3 regions of the Cytobacillus sp. Bac17 genome follow, and region 1 is predicted to be linked to each of the others. Evidence: riboswitches for the same ligand, from Rfam matches in the RefSeq annotation. Region 1 holds a riboswitch; each other region holds the start of a gene.
The links. A riboswitch is a leader RNA that binds a small molecule or an ion and turns the genes downstream of it on or off. The one in region 1 is predicted to bind S-adenosylmethionine.

Region 1 (3,278 bases):
GAGACGATACAGCCCTCTTCTTATGAAGAGGGTTTTTTCATAATATCAGACTTTTTTCTTTGAAATTTGATAACTGTCTAGCTCCAGGCACCTTGCATTTTTCTTAGTTTTTCGATAAGAAATACTAAAATTTTTATAGAGGAGAGAAAGCAATGACTGATAAACAAAAAAATTACCGTTTTGAAACAATTGGAGTGCATGGGGGACTGAAGCCAGACCCTGTAACTGGCGCAAGGGCGGTACCGATTTACCAGAACAATGCTTACCAGTTCAAGAATACAGATCACGCTGCAGATCTCTTTGCTCTTAAAGAGCCAGGATATATTTATAGCAGGATACATAATCCGACTGTAAGTGTATTTGAGGAAAGAGTGGCCTTGCTTGAAGGAGGAGTTGGTGCCCTGGCTCTTGCAAGCGGACAATCTGCCATTACGCTTGCCATTTTAAACATAGCTGAAGCAGGGGATGAAATTATTGCTGCGTCCAATTTATATGGCGGTACTTATAATTTGTTTGCAGTCACACTTCCCAAGTATGGAATTAAAGTGAAACTGGTTGATCCAAAAGAGCCGGAAAATTTCCGTAACGCGATTACAGATAAAACAAAGGCCATCTTTGCCGAAACGATAGGGAACCCAAGCTTAAAAATCCTGGATATTGAAAAGGTAGCAGCAATTGCACACGAGAATGGTGTGCCGCTGATTGTCGATAACACTTTTGCTACACCTTATCTATGCAGGCCGATCGAACATGGGGCTGACATTGTTATACACTCTGCGACTAAATGGCTGCTAGGCAATGGAACAACAATGGGAGGAATTATTGTAGACGGAGGAAAATTTGACTGGAATTCCCATAAGTTCCCGGGCTTTACAGAGCCAGATCCCAGCTACCATGATATTGTCTATAGCGAAGCAATTGGCGAGGCGGCTTATATTATCAAAGCACGCGTACAGCTTTTGAGAGACTTAGGGCCTGCTATGAGTGCGCAAAGTGCATTTCAATTCACACTGGGGCTTGAAACTTTGCATGTACGGATGAAAGAGCATGTTGCCAACACGAAAAAAGTAGTGGAGTATCTAGAGGCGCATCCAGCTGTTAATTGGGTCCTGTATCCTGGAAATGAAAGCCATCCGGATAAAAAATTGGCGGATAAATACATGCCGAAAGGAGCAGGAGCTGTGGCTGTGTTTGGAATTGCTGGCGGAAGAGAAGCAGGTGCCAAGCTAATAAACAGCCTGAAGCTTTGGGCACATGTGGCAAATGTCGGGGATGCAAAGAGCCTGATTATCCACCCTGCAAGTACAACTCACCAGCAGCTTGATGAAGAAGGTTTAAAAGCTGCGGGAGTGCCGGAGGATCTAATTCGAATTTCTATCGGAATCGAGAATGCGGAAGATTTGATTGAAGATCTGGAACAGGCGATCGAAGCAGCTGCAGGCATTACATCACTTTCTGCAAAAGCATAAAGGAAAATTTACCATTCATTTTTTTCCGAAAGTTTAAAATTTCTTCGTTGACACCTTTTTGATGGCTATGATACGATAGCAAACGTAATTAATAAACTGCTTAATTTATTAAAATATTAATTGAATATAAATCGTTACGCTCTTATCAAGAGAGGTGGAGGGAAGTGCCCTATGAAGCCCGGCAACCGTCAATTATTTGAAATGGTGCCAATTCACTCAAAGCATAGCTTTGACAGATGAGAGAAAGGACTTAATTTTTAATGCCTTTCTGCTCATGTGCAGAAAGGCATTTTTGCTTTTAGCGCATGAAAGCCTATAAGGAGTAAAAAATAGGGGAATATAAGCAGTCTAATAATTATAATCTGTATCTTTCGATTAAAGAGGTGACAATTCACGTTGATTTCTATAAAAGATGTACAGAAGATTTTCTCTTCAAAAAAAGGCCAGGTAAAAGCTGTTGACAATGTAAACCTGGAAGTAAAGGAAGGAGAAATCTTCGGAGTTATCGGATATAGCGGTGCAGGTAAAAGTACCTTGATCCGCATGCTGAATGGGCTGGAGCTTCCTACCCATGGCAGTGTGACAGTTGCAGGAAATGAGGTTTCAAAGATAAAGGGAAGCAAGCTAAGAAAAGCGCGTCAGGAAATAAGCATGATCTTCCAGCATTTCAACCTATTATGGTCGAGAACGGTAAGAGAGAATATCGCTTTTCCGCTTGAAATTGCTGGTGTTTCCCGGCAGGAAAGGCTGAAAAGGGTAGACGAGCTCATTAAACTCGTTGGCCTCGAAGGAAGAGAAGATGCCTATCCTTCCCAGCTCAGCGGCGGTCAAAAACAAAGGGTTGGAATTGCTAGAGCCCTTGCCAACAATCCAAAAGTACTGCTTTGTGATGAGGCGACATCTGCACTTGATCCGCAGACTACAGATTCCATTTTGGAGCTGCTTGTTGACATCAATGAGCGTCTGGGCTTAACGATTGTCCTAATTACTCATGAAATGCACGTTATCCGTAAAATCTGCCATCGGGTTGCAGTCATGGAAGGCGGCCGAATTGTTGAAATCGGGCCTGTATTGGATGTATTTAGGAATCCCAAAGCTGTGATTACAAAGCGGTTTGTACAGCAGGTGACAGAGCCTGAAGAAACTAAGGAAACGATTGATCATCTGGTCGATTTGTATCCAAAAGGAAAAGTAGTGCAATTAGGGTTTGTCGGCGAATCAGCTGAACAGCCGTTGATTACAAACCTGATCCGTAATTTCCAGGTAACCGTAAATATCCTTCAAGGAAAGATTTCCCAGACACAGAATGGTTCTTACGGTACTTTATTCATCCATGTTGATGGAGAAGCAGAGGAAGTTGCAAAAGCCATTGAATTTATTCATTCTCAGCAGGTTGGCGTGGAGGTGATTTCCAATGCTTAACGAATGGTTTCCAAATGTGAAATGGGATTCCATGTGGGAAGCTACAATGGAAACCCTATATATGACAGCTATTTCTGTTCTCGCAACTTTTATTTTAGGTGCAATTCTGGGATTGCTGCTCTTCCTGACTTCCAAGGGTAACATCTGGGAAAACGCAGCAATTAATAAAGTTATTTCTGCTTTCGTCAATATATTCCGCTCAATTCCGTTTATTATTCTGATCGTGTTATTGATTCCATTTACCAAGTTTCTTCTAGGAACAATGATCGGGGAAGATGCAGCACTGCCTGCATTAATTATTGGTGCCGCCCCTTTTTATGCCCGTATGGTGGAAATAGGCTTGAGGGAAATAGATAAAGGTGTAATTGAAGCGGCCAAGTCTATGGG
Region 2 (3,278 bases), on a different contig from region 1:
GGGCATAGTTCAAATCCTTCCGATGTATCAACCCTGACGGCATAAACAAAGTTGCCTCCGACAAATTCACAGCGGGTGATATAGCTTTCAGGAGATTGAATATATTCCTGAATAAGGGTAATGCCATCAACAGGCTCTTCGAAGGAAGGTCCCTCCACATAAGCTTTTAGAGCTTCAATACTATGGAATAATTGAACACCCAGGCCTTTACCGGCACGGTTATGCTTCGTGATAAACGGCTGTCCGGCAAATGCTTCGGCTGCCTTAATAATATGTTGTTTTCCAACCGCTGCAATCGTTTTGGGAGTCCTGACACCAGATTTGTTTAACTCCAAGTACTGCAAAACCTTACTAACTTCAAGCTTCAGAGCGCTCGTTCCATTCAACACTGTACGGCCATGTGCTTCAAGCCAGGCCAATACTTGTCCCGAAAATTCAGCTGCAAAGCGATGATCACGGGTATGAGAAGAAGCACTCATCCGGCTATAGAAGATTCCTTCTGGAGGTTCTGCCGATAAATCTACCGTTCCTTCGTCTAAATGCCATTCTTCATAAGGAACACCCAGTTCCTCCAGCCTTTTTGTCAAATGGACTGTCCACTCACTATTTTCATGAATTACATATACCTTGCTCATTATTATGGCCCCTTTCTAGCTCTTTATTAAACTGCGTTTTTGTTCCACTAATGGCATAACCGTCTTTGCAAAGCGTTCCATTTCCTCCAGCTGAGGTGAAAATTGCAATAATAATAAGTCTAGGCCAGCTTCTTCATATTGTAAAATCCGATCAGCAATTTGCTCTGGTGTTCCTACTAAGTTTGGCCGCAGACCTCTGTTAGAGACAGAGTAATCCTGCAGCTGAATCTGCTGCTCTAATTGTGACTTTGTAGTGAAATCCTTAAAACCGGCGTAACCGCTGGAATCCTTCACAGCCGTGATTTTTTCAAGCTCAGCAAGAGCTTCTTCTTCTGTATCACGGCAAATAACATAAGCAGCCATTCCGAAAGAACTGAATGGCGCATTGCCCGTTTGTTCACGCCGTGCCTTCATTTCTCCTATTTTCAGATCAATCTCCTCAGCCGTTCCGCCGTGCATAACATAAGCATCACATTTTTCTGCAATGGTCTGCTTGCCTTTTTCGCTTTCACCGCCTGCATAAAGAATCGGGTTAGGTCTTTGAACTGGCTTTGGAGCAAGCTTCGTGTCCCTTAAGTCGTAAAATTGACCGGAATAATGGAAGGTTTCTTCCGTCCATAACCCTTTTAGAACATCAATGAACTCCTCAGTGCGGGCATAACGCTCATCATGTTCTGTAAAAATACCGCCATATTGACGCGCTTCTTCGGCCCACCAGGCAGAAACCACATTTAGAGTAAAACGGCCGTTGCTGATTTGATCAATATTGGCTGCCATTTTTGCTGCTACAGCAGGATTATGAAAACCAGGGCGGACCGCGGTCATAATTTCAATTTTTTCCGTCACGGCTGCAAGTGCGGCTGCCGTGGACCAGGCTTCAAGAGAATCATGGTCCGGTCCTTTAATATCATTTAAATATAATTCAGCTATTAACGTAGTCGAGTATCCCCATTTTTCAGCCGACTGAATGACGTTTTTAGCATATTCAAAGGTTGGCGGCATATTTTCGTCTTCTACATTTCGCAGCCAGCCTCCAAAAATCGGCAACCAGAAACCATATTTCATTTTTCTTCTCTCCTCTTGCATTTTTAAATATCTACTTTTCGCATAACTTAAGTTGGATTTATAAACAATTAAAAAACTCTCCTCCTAAGAAGAGAGTTTTATCAACCCTCTTCTCATCTTTCAAGCGATGCGCTTGCTGGAATTGGCACAGTATTCATCAGAACCTGCTGCCGAGGCTTCAAAGGGCCAGTCCCTCCACCTCTCTGGATAAGAAGAAAATATTCAATTTTTTAATTAATTAAAGCGATAATAATTTAAATTCACCCAATTGTCAATCAATTATTTCTGAACTCTAAATACTAATAAGGATTATCCTTATATAATGACACTCTTAATACATATCCTTCTGGGTAAAATTCCAAAACGCAACAGCAAGACAGGCGGCAGCCCAAATCCCAAGCATGGTTAATGAAAATGGCAGTGACATCCCTTCAATCGGCGGAGCTTGACCTTCTAAGTAGTTAATCAGATCAAAGTTCAAGTTCACTAAATACTTGGAGCTCGTCCAGCTCGAACCGATAGAAGATAACAGGGTGCCTGCGATTAACACGGCCATCATCGCCCCAATTCCAGTCGCTGTATTTTTCACCAGAACCGATATCATGAGGCTTATGGTTCCAACAACCGCTGTTACCACCCAGGCAAGCCCAACTGACATCAGCAGGTATTCCCACATCGACAGGATATGGATGTATTCCGTTGAAAACTCACCAGATGCAGAAGCTTGAAATCCGGTCAAAATAGGTGCAGTCCAGCCATCATAACCGAGCACGATTCCTGAAACCCCATAACAGACAATCACGGTTGCCGCCATCAGCAATGACGTATACAGCAAAACCGTCAGCCATTTAGCCATCAGGATTCTCCATCGTTTAACCGGCCGGGACAGCAATGTTTTGATGGTGCCATCATTATATTCCCCGCTCACAATATCAGCCATTATAATAATAATGAATAAAGGCAGGACAAGCGTAATTCCCTGTGAGAAAAAGATGCGGATAAACGTAGGGGCTCCAGGATAGTTTGGGTTAATATCGTTGTCCAGATAATACTGCTTTTGCTTCAGATCAAATTCAAGGAACTGTCTAAACTCGTCCTGGATTCCGCTCGATGCCAGCCGATTTTGCCGATCGACAATCTCCTGCTGAAGCTCCACTCTCCAGTCCAGAGTACCCTGTTTTTCGATTTTCTCCTGTATCTCCCGGTATTGTGCGTATGTAAACATAGAGACTAGAATGACTAAAATAACGATGACAACCGCCATGCGTTTTTTGGAAGCAATCTTCATCACTTCATTATGAATCAGGCCAACCATATTTGGATTAGACAATATGATCGCCTCCTGTCAAACTAATAAATAGATCCTCCAATGTCTGCACTTTCCTTTCGATCGTCCATACATCAATACCCGCCTTCATTAAAGCTTCATTCAGGAGCGAGGTTTTGCTATCATCCATAAGAGTGTGTATAGTATGGTCATCATATAGTTCTGCAGCCTGGACATATGGGGATTCTTTAAGAATAGCAAGTGCACGAAAAGAATCACTGACTCTCCAATCCACACCAGATGACAGTGCA
Region 3 (3,278 bases), on a different contig from region 1:
AAAACTCCAACAAGGGCATGATGTCATCAATCTTGGACAGGGCAATCCTGACATGCCTACACCAGAGCATATTGTCAAGAGTCTTCAAAGTGCAGCCGATAATCCGCAAAACCATAAATATTCCCCTTTCCAGGGCTTCCCGTATTTAAAAAAGGCAGCTGCTGACTTTTATAAAAGGGAATTTAATGTTGAATTGGATCCTGAAACCGAAATAGCCATCCTTTTTGGTGGTAAAGCAGGATTGGTTGAAATCCCTCAATGCCTTTTAAACCCTGGGGACAGCGTATTGGTTCCGGACCCGGGATATCCTGATTATTGGTCAGGTGTTGCACTTGCCAAAGCAAAAATGGTGACAATGTCTCTAAGAGAAGAAAATAACTTCCTGCCAGTATACAGTGAATTGTCAGCAGACCAGCTTAATGCAGCTAAACTGATGTTCCTTAATTATCCAAATAATCCCACTGGAGCAGTGGCAAACAAGGACTTTTTTCAAGAAACAGTTGATTTGAGCAGGAGCCATGGTATTTGCATCGTCCATGATTTTGCATATGGAGGAATTGGTTTTGACGGCATAAAGCCTGAAAGCTTTCTTCAGGCAGAAGGGGCAAAAGAGGTCGGAATTGAAATTTATACACTTTCAAAAACATTTAATATGGCAGGCTGGAGAGTTGGATTTGCAGCTGGAAATGCAAGTGTCGTCGCAGCACTGAACCTTATGCAGGATCATCTATACGTCAGCTTGTTTGGTGCTGTTCAGGAAGCTGCAGCAGCTGCTCTGTCAGGACCACAGGATTGTGTTAAAGAATTGAATTCCATATACGAATCCAGACGTAATACATTCATCTCTGGCCTCAGGGAAATCGGCTGGAATGTTCAAGCTCCTAAAGGCTCTTTTTTTGCATGGCTCAAGGTCCCTGAACAATTTACATCGGAAGAGTTTGCTGACTATCTCTTGGATAAAGCGCATATTGCGGTTGCACCAGGCATCGGATTTGGTGATTTTGGAGAAGGGTATGTGAGAGCGGGTTTACTGACATCTGAGGAGAGACTTAAAGAAGCAGTGGGCAGAATAAAAAAATTAAATTTATTTTAAATTTTTCTCATAATTCAATTGACAAAAATATTAAGCACTGTCATAATTCTAATTAAATTTTAATTCTAAATTAACTGAATACTCGTTTCGTTTTCTTATCAAGAGCAGGCGGAGGGACTAGCCCTATGAAGCCCGGCAACCGACTTATACATGAGCACGGTGCTAAATCTTGCAGCTTATAGCTGAAAGATAAGAAGATGTTAGATTGCTATCCTAACCTCTTCTTATTTGAAGAGGTTTTTTATTGTTTTCATTCTTTGATTTTTGAAAGGAAGAATATACATGAGTGAAATTATTGCAACGTATCTGGTTCATGATGAAAAACATAACCCGGAGAAAAAGGCCGAGGAGATCGCTTTAGGCTTAACGGTCGGGTCATGGACCCATTTGCCGGAACTAGAAAAACAGCAGCTGGAAAAGCATAAAGGCAGGGTCGTTTCTGTTGAAGACTATACTAAAGATGAAGAAAAAAAGGAAACAGCCGCAGTCATTAAGATTGCCTATCCAACTGTTAATTTCAGTCCTGATTTACCGGCAATATTAACAACAGTCTTTGGAAAACTATCATTGGATGGAAAGATTAAATTGTTAGATTTACAGTTTTCCAATGAACTTAAAAGCTTTTTTCCTGGGCCACGATTCGGGATTGACGGACTGAGGGAAAAACTGAATGTATATGATAGACCCCTTCTGATGAGCATCTTCAAAGGGGTGCTGGGCAAAGACATGGATTTTTTAACTTCGCAGCTGAGGGAACAGGCCCTTGGCGGCATCGACCTTGTAAAAGATGATGAAATTCTATTTGAAAACCGCCTTACACCTTTTGAAGCCCGGATAACCGAAGGCAAAGAAGTGCTAAGGCAGGTTTATGAGGAAACAGGCCACCGTACCCTATATGCTGTGAATTTAACAGGCAGGTCTTTTGATTTAAAAGATAAGGCAAGGAAAGCATCCAGACTTGGTGCAGATCTTCTTCTCTTCAACGTATTCTCGTATGGGCTCGATGTTTTGCAGTCATTAAGAGAAGATGATGAGATAGGGCTGCCTATCATGGCACATCCTGCAGTTAGTGGAGCTCTTTCTGCTTCAAGTGTTTATGGGATTTCCTATCCTTTGCTTTTAGGCAAACTCCTCAGGTATGCAGGCGCAGACTTGTCTCTATTCCCTTCACCTTATGGATCGGTTGCCCTTGAAAAAACTCTGGCCTTATCAATTGGGGATACCCTGACTAGGAATGATTTCTGCAAAAGAACCTTTCCGGTTCCATCAGCCGGCATCCATCCGGGTCTTGTACCTTTGCTTTTCGAAGACTTCGGAATAGACAGTGTAATTAATGCCGGAGGTGGCGTACATGGGCATCCGGATGGGGCAAGAGGAGGCGGTTTGGCATTCCGCCAGGCAATAGATTTAATTTTAAATGGGGCTTCTTTAACAGATGCTCCATCAAACTTCCCTGAATTAAAAAAAGCGATTGATCTGTGGGGGTACAAAGAGGTGGCTGTAAAGAATGGCTAAAGTGGCGGTATTTTGTGATTTTGATGGAACTATTACCGAAAACGATAACATCATTCATATCATGAAGCACTTTGCTCCTTCTCAATGGGAGGGGATAAAAAATCAAGTTCTGGGACAGGAAATTACCATTCAAGAAGGAGTAGGAAAGATGTTTTCCCTTCTGCCAAGCAGTCTGAAAGATGCTATCACCGATTTCATCTTAGAAAATGCAAGAGTAAGAGAGGGATTTCAGCCATTTATCGATTATCTGGAAAAAGAAAAAATACCGCTTTATATAGTCAGCGGAGGAATAGATTTTTTTGTGGCTCCTGTACTGGATAAGTATGGACCCTTTGAAGAGGTGTTCTGCAATAGTTCTGATTTTAGCGGAGATACAATTAATATCTTATGGCCCCATAGCTGCGATGAAAAATGCAATAAGAATTGCGGCTGCTGCAAGCCTTCTATTATGAGGAAACTGGTGGATGAGAACACCTTTAAAGTGGTGATCGGAGATTCAGTAACCGATCTGGAGGCTGCCAAACAGGCAGACTTTGTCATTGCCAGAGATCTGCTCCTGGAGAAAAGCAAAGAGATGAACCTAAATCATTCTGCCTTTGAAACATTCTATGATTGCATTGAGCTTTTAAAAAGATTAAATGAGGTGAGGGTATGAGCAGAGTTGGGGAAA

Region 2: another riboswitch for S-adenosylmethionine. It lies ahead of NR125_RS24555 (LLM class flavin-dependent oxidoreductase); the one in region 1 lies ahead of NR125_RS08305 (methionine ABC transporter ATP-binding protein).
Region 3: another riboswitch for S-adenosylmethionine. It lies ahead of NR125_RS03815 (2,3-diketo-5-methylthiopentyl-1-phosphate enolase); the one in region 1 lies ahead of NR125_RS08305 (methionine ABC transporter ATP-binding protein).

What each region holds. Positions count from the first base shown of each region.
Region 1 covers NZ_JALJRC010000004.1:73,079-76,356, reverse strand. Annotated here, with positions in the region: gene NR125_RS08310 (O-acetylhomoserine aminocarboxypropyltransferase/cysteine synthase family protein) at 153-1,469, shown strand; SAM riboswitch class I at 1,609-1,712, shown strand; gene NR125_RS08305 (methionine ABC transporter ATP-binding protein) at 1,866-2,891, shown strand; gene NR125_RS08300 (methionine ABC transporter permease) at 2,884-3,278, shown strand, end outside.
Region 2 covers NZ_JALJRC010000032.1:38,733-42,010, reverse strand. Annotated here, with positions in the region: gene NR125_RS24560 (ATP-grasp domain-containing protein) at 1-635, opposite strand, end outside; gene NR125_RS24555 (LLM class flavin-dependent oxidoreductase) at 651-1,700, opposite strand; SAM riboswitch class I at 1,811-1,914, opposite strand; gene NR125_RS24550 (ABC transporter permease) at 2,032-3,015, opposite strand; gene NR125_RS24545 (ABC transporter ATP-binding protein) at 3,023-3,278, opposite strand, start outside.
Region 3 covers NZ_JALJRC010000001.1:763,769-767,046, reverse strand. Annotated here, with positions in the region: gene NR125_RS03820 (pyridoxal phosphate-dependent aminotransferase) at 1-1,093, shown strand, start outside; SAM riboswitch class I at 1,186-1,289, shown strand; gene NR125_RS03815 (2,3-diketo-5-methylthiopentyl-1-phosphate enolase) at 1,376-2,608, shown strand; gene NR125_RS03810 (2-hydroxy-3-keto-5-methylthiopentenyl-1-phosphate phosphatase) at 2,601-3,263, shown strand; gene NR125_RS03805 (methylthioribulose 1-phosphate dehydratase) at 3,260-3,278, shown strand, end outside.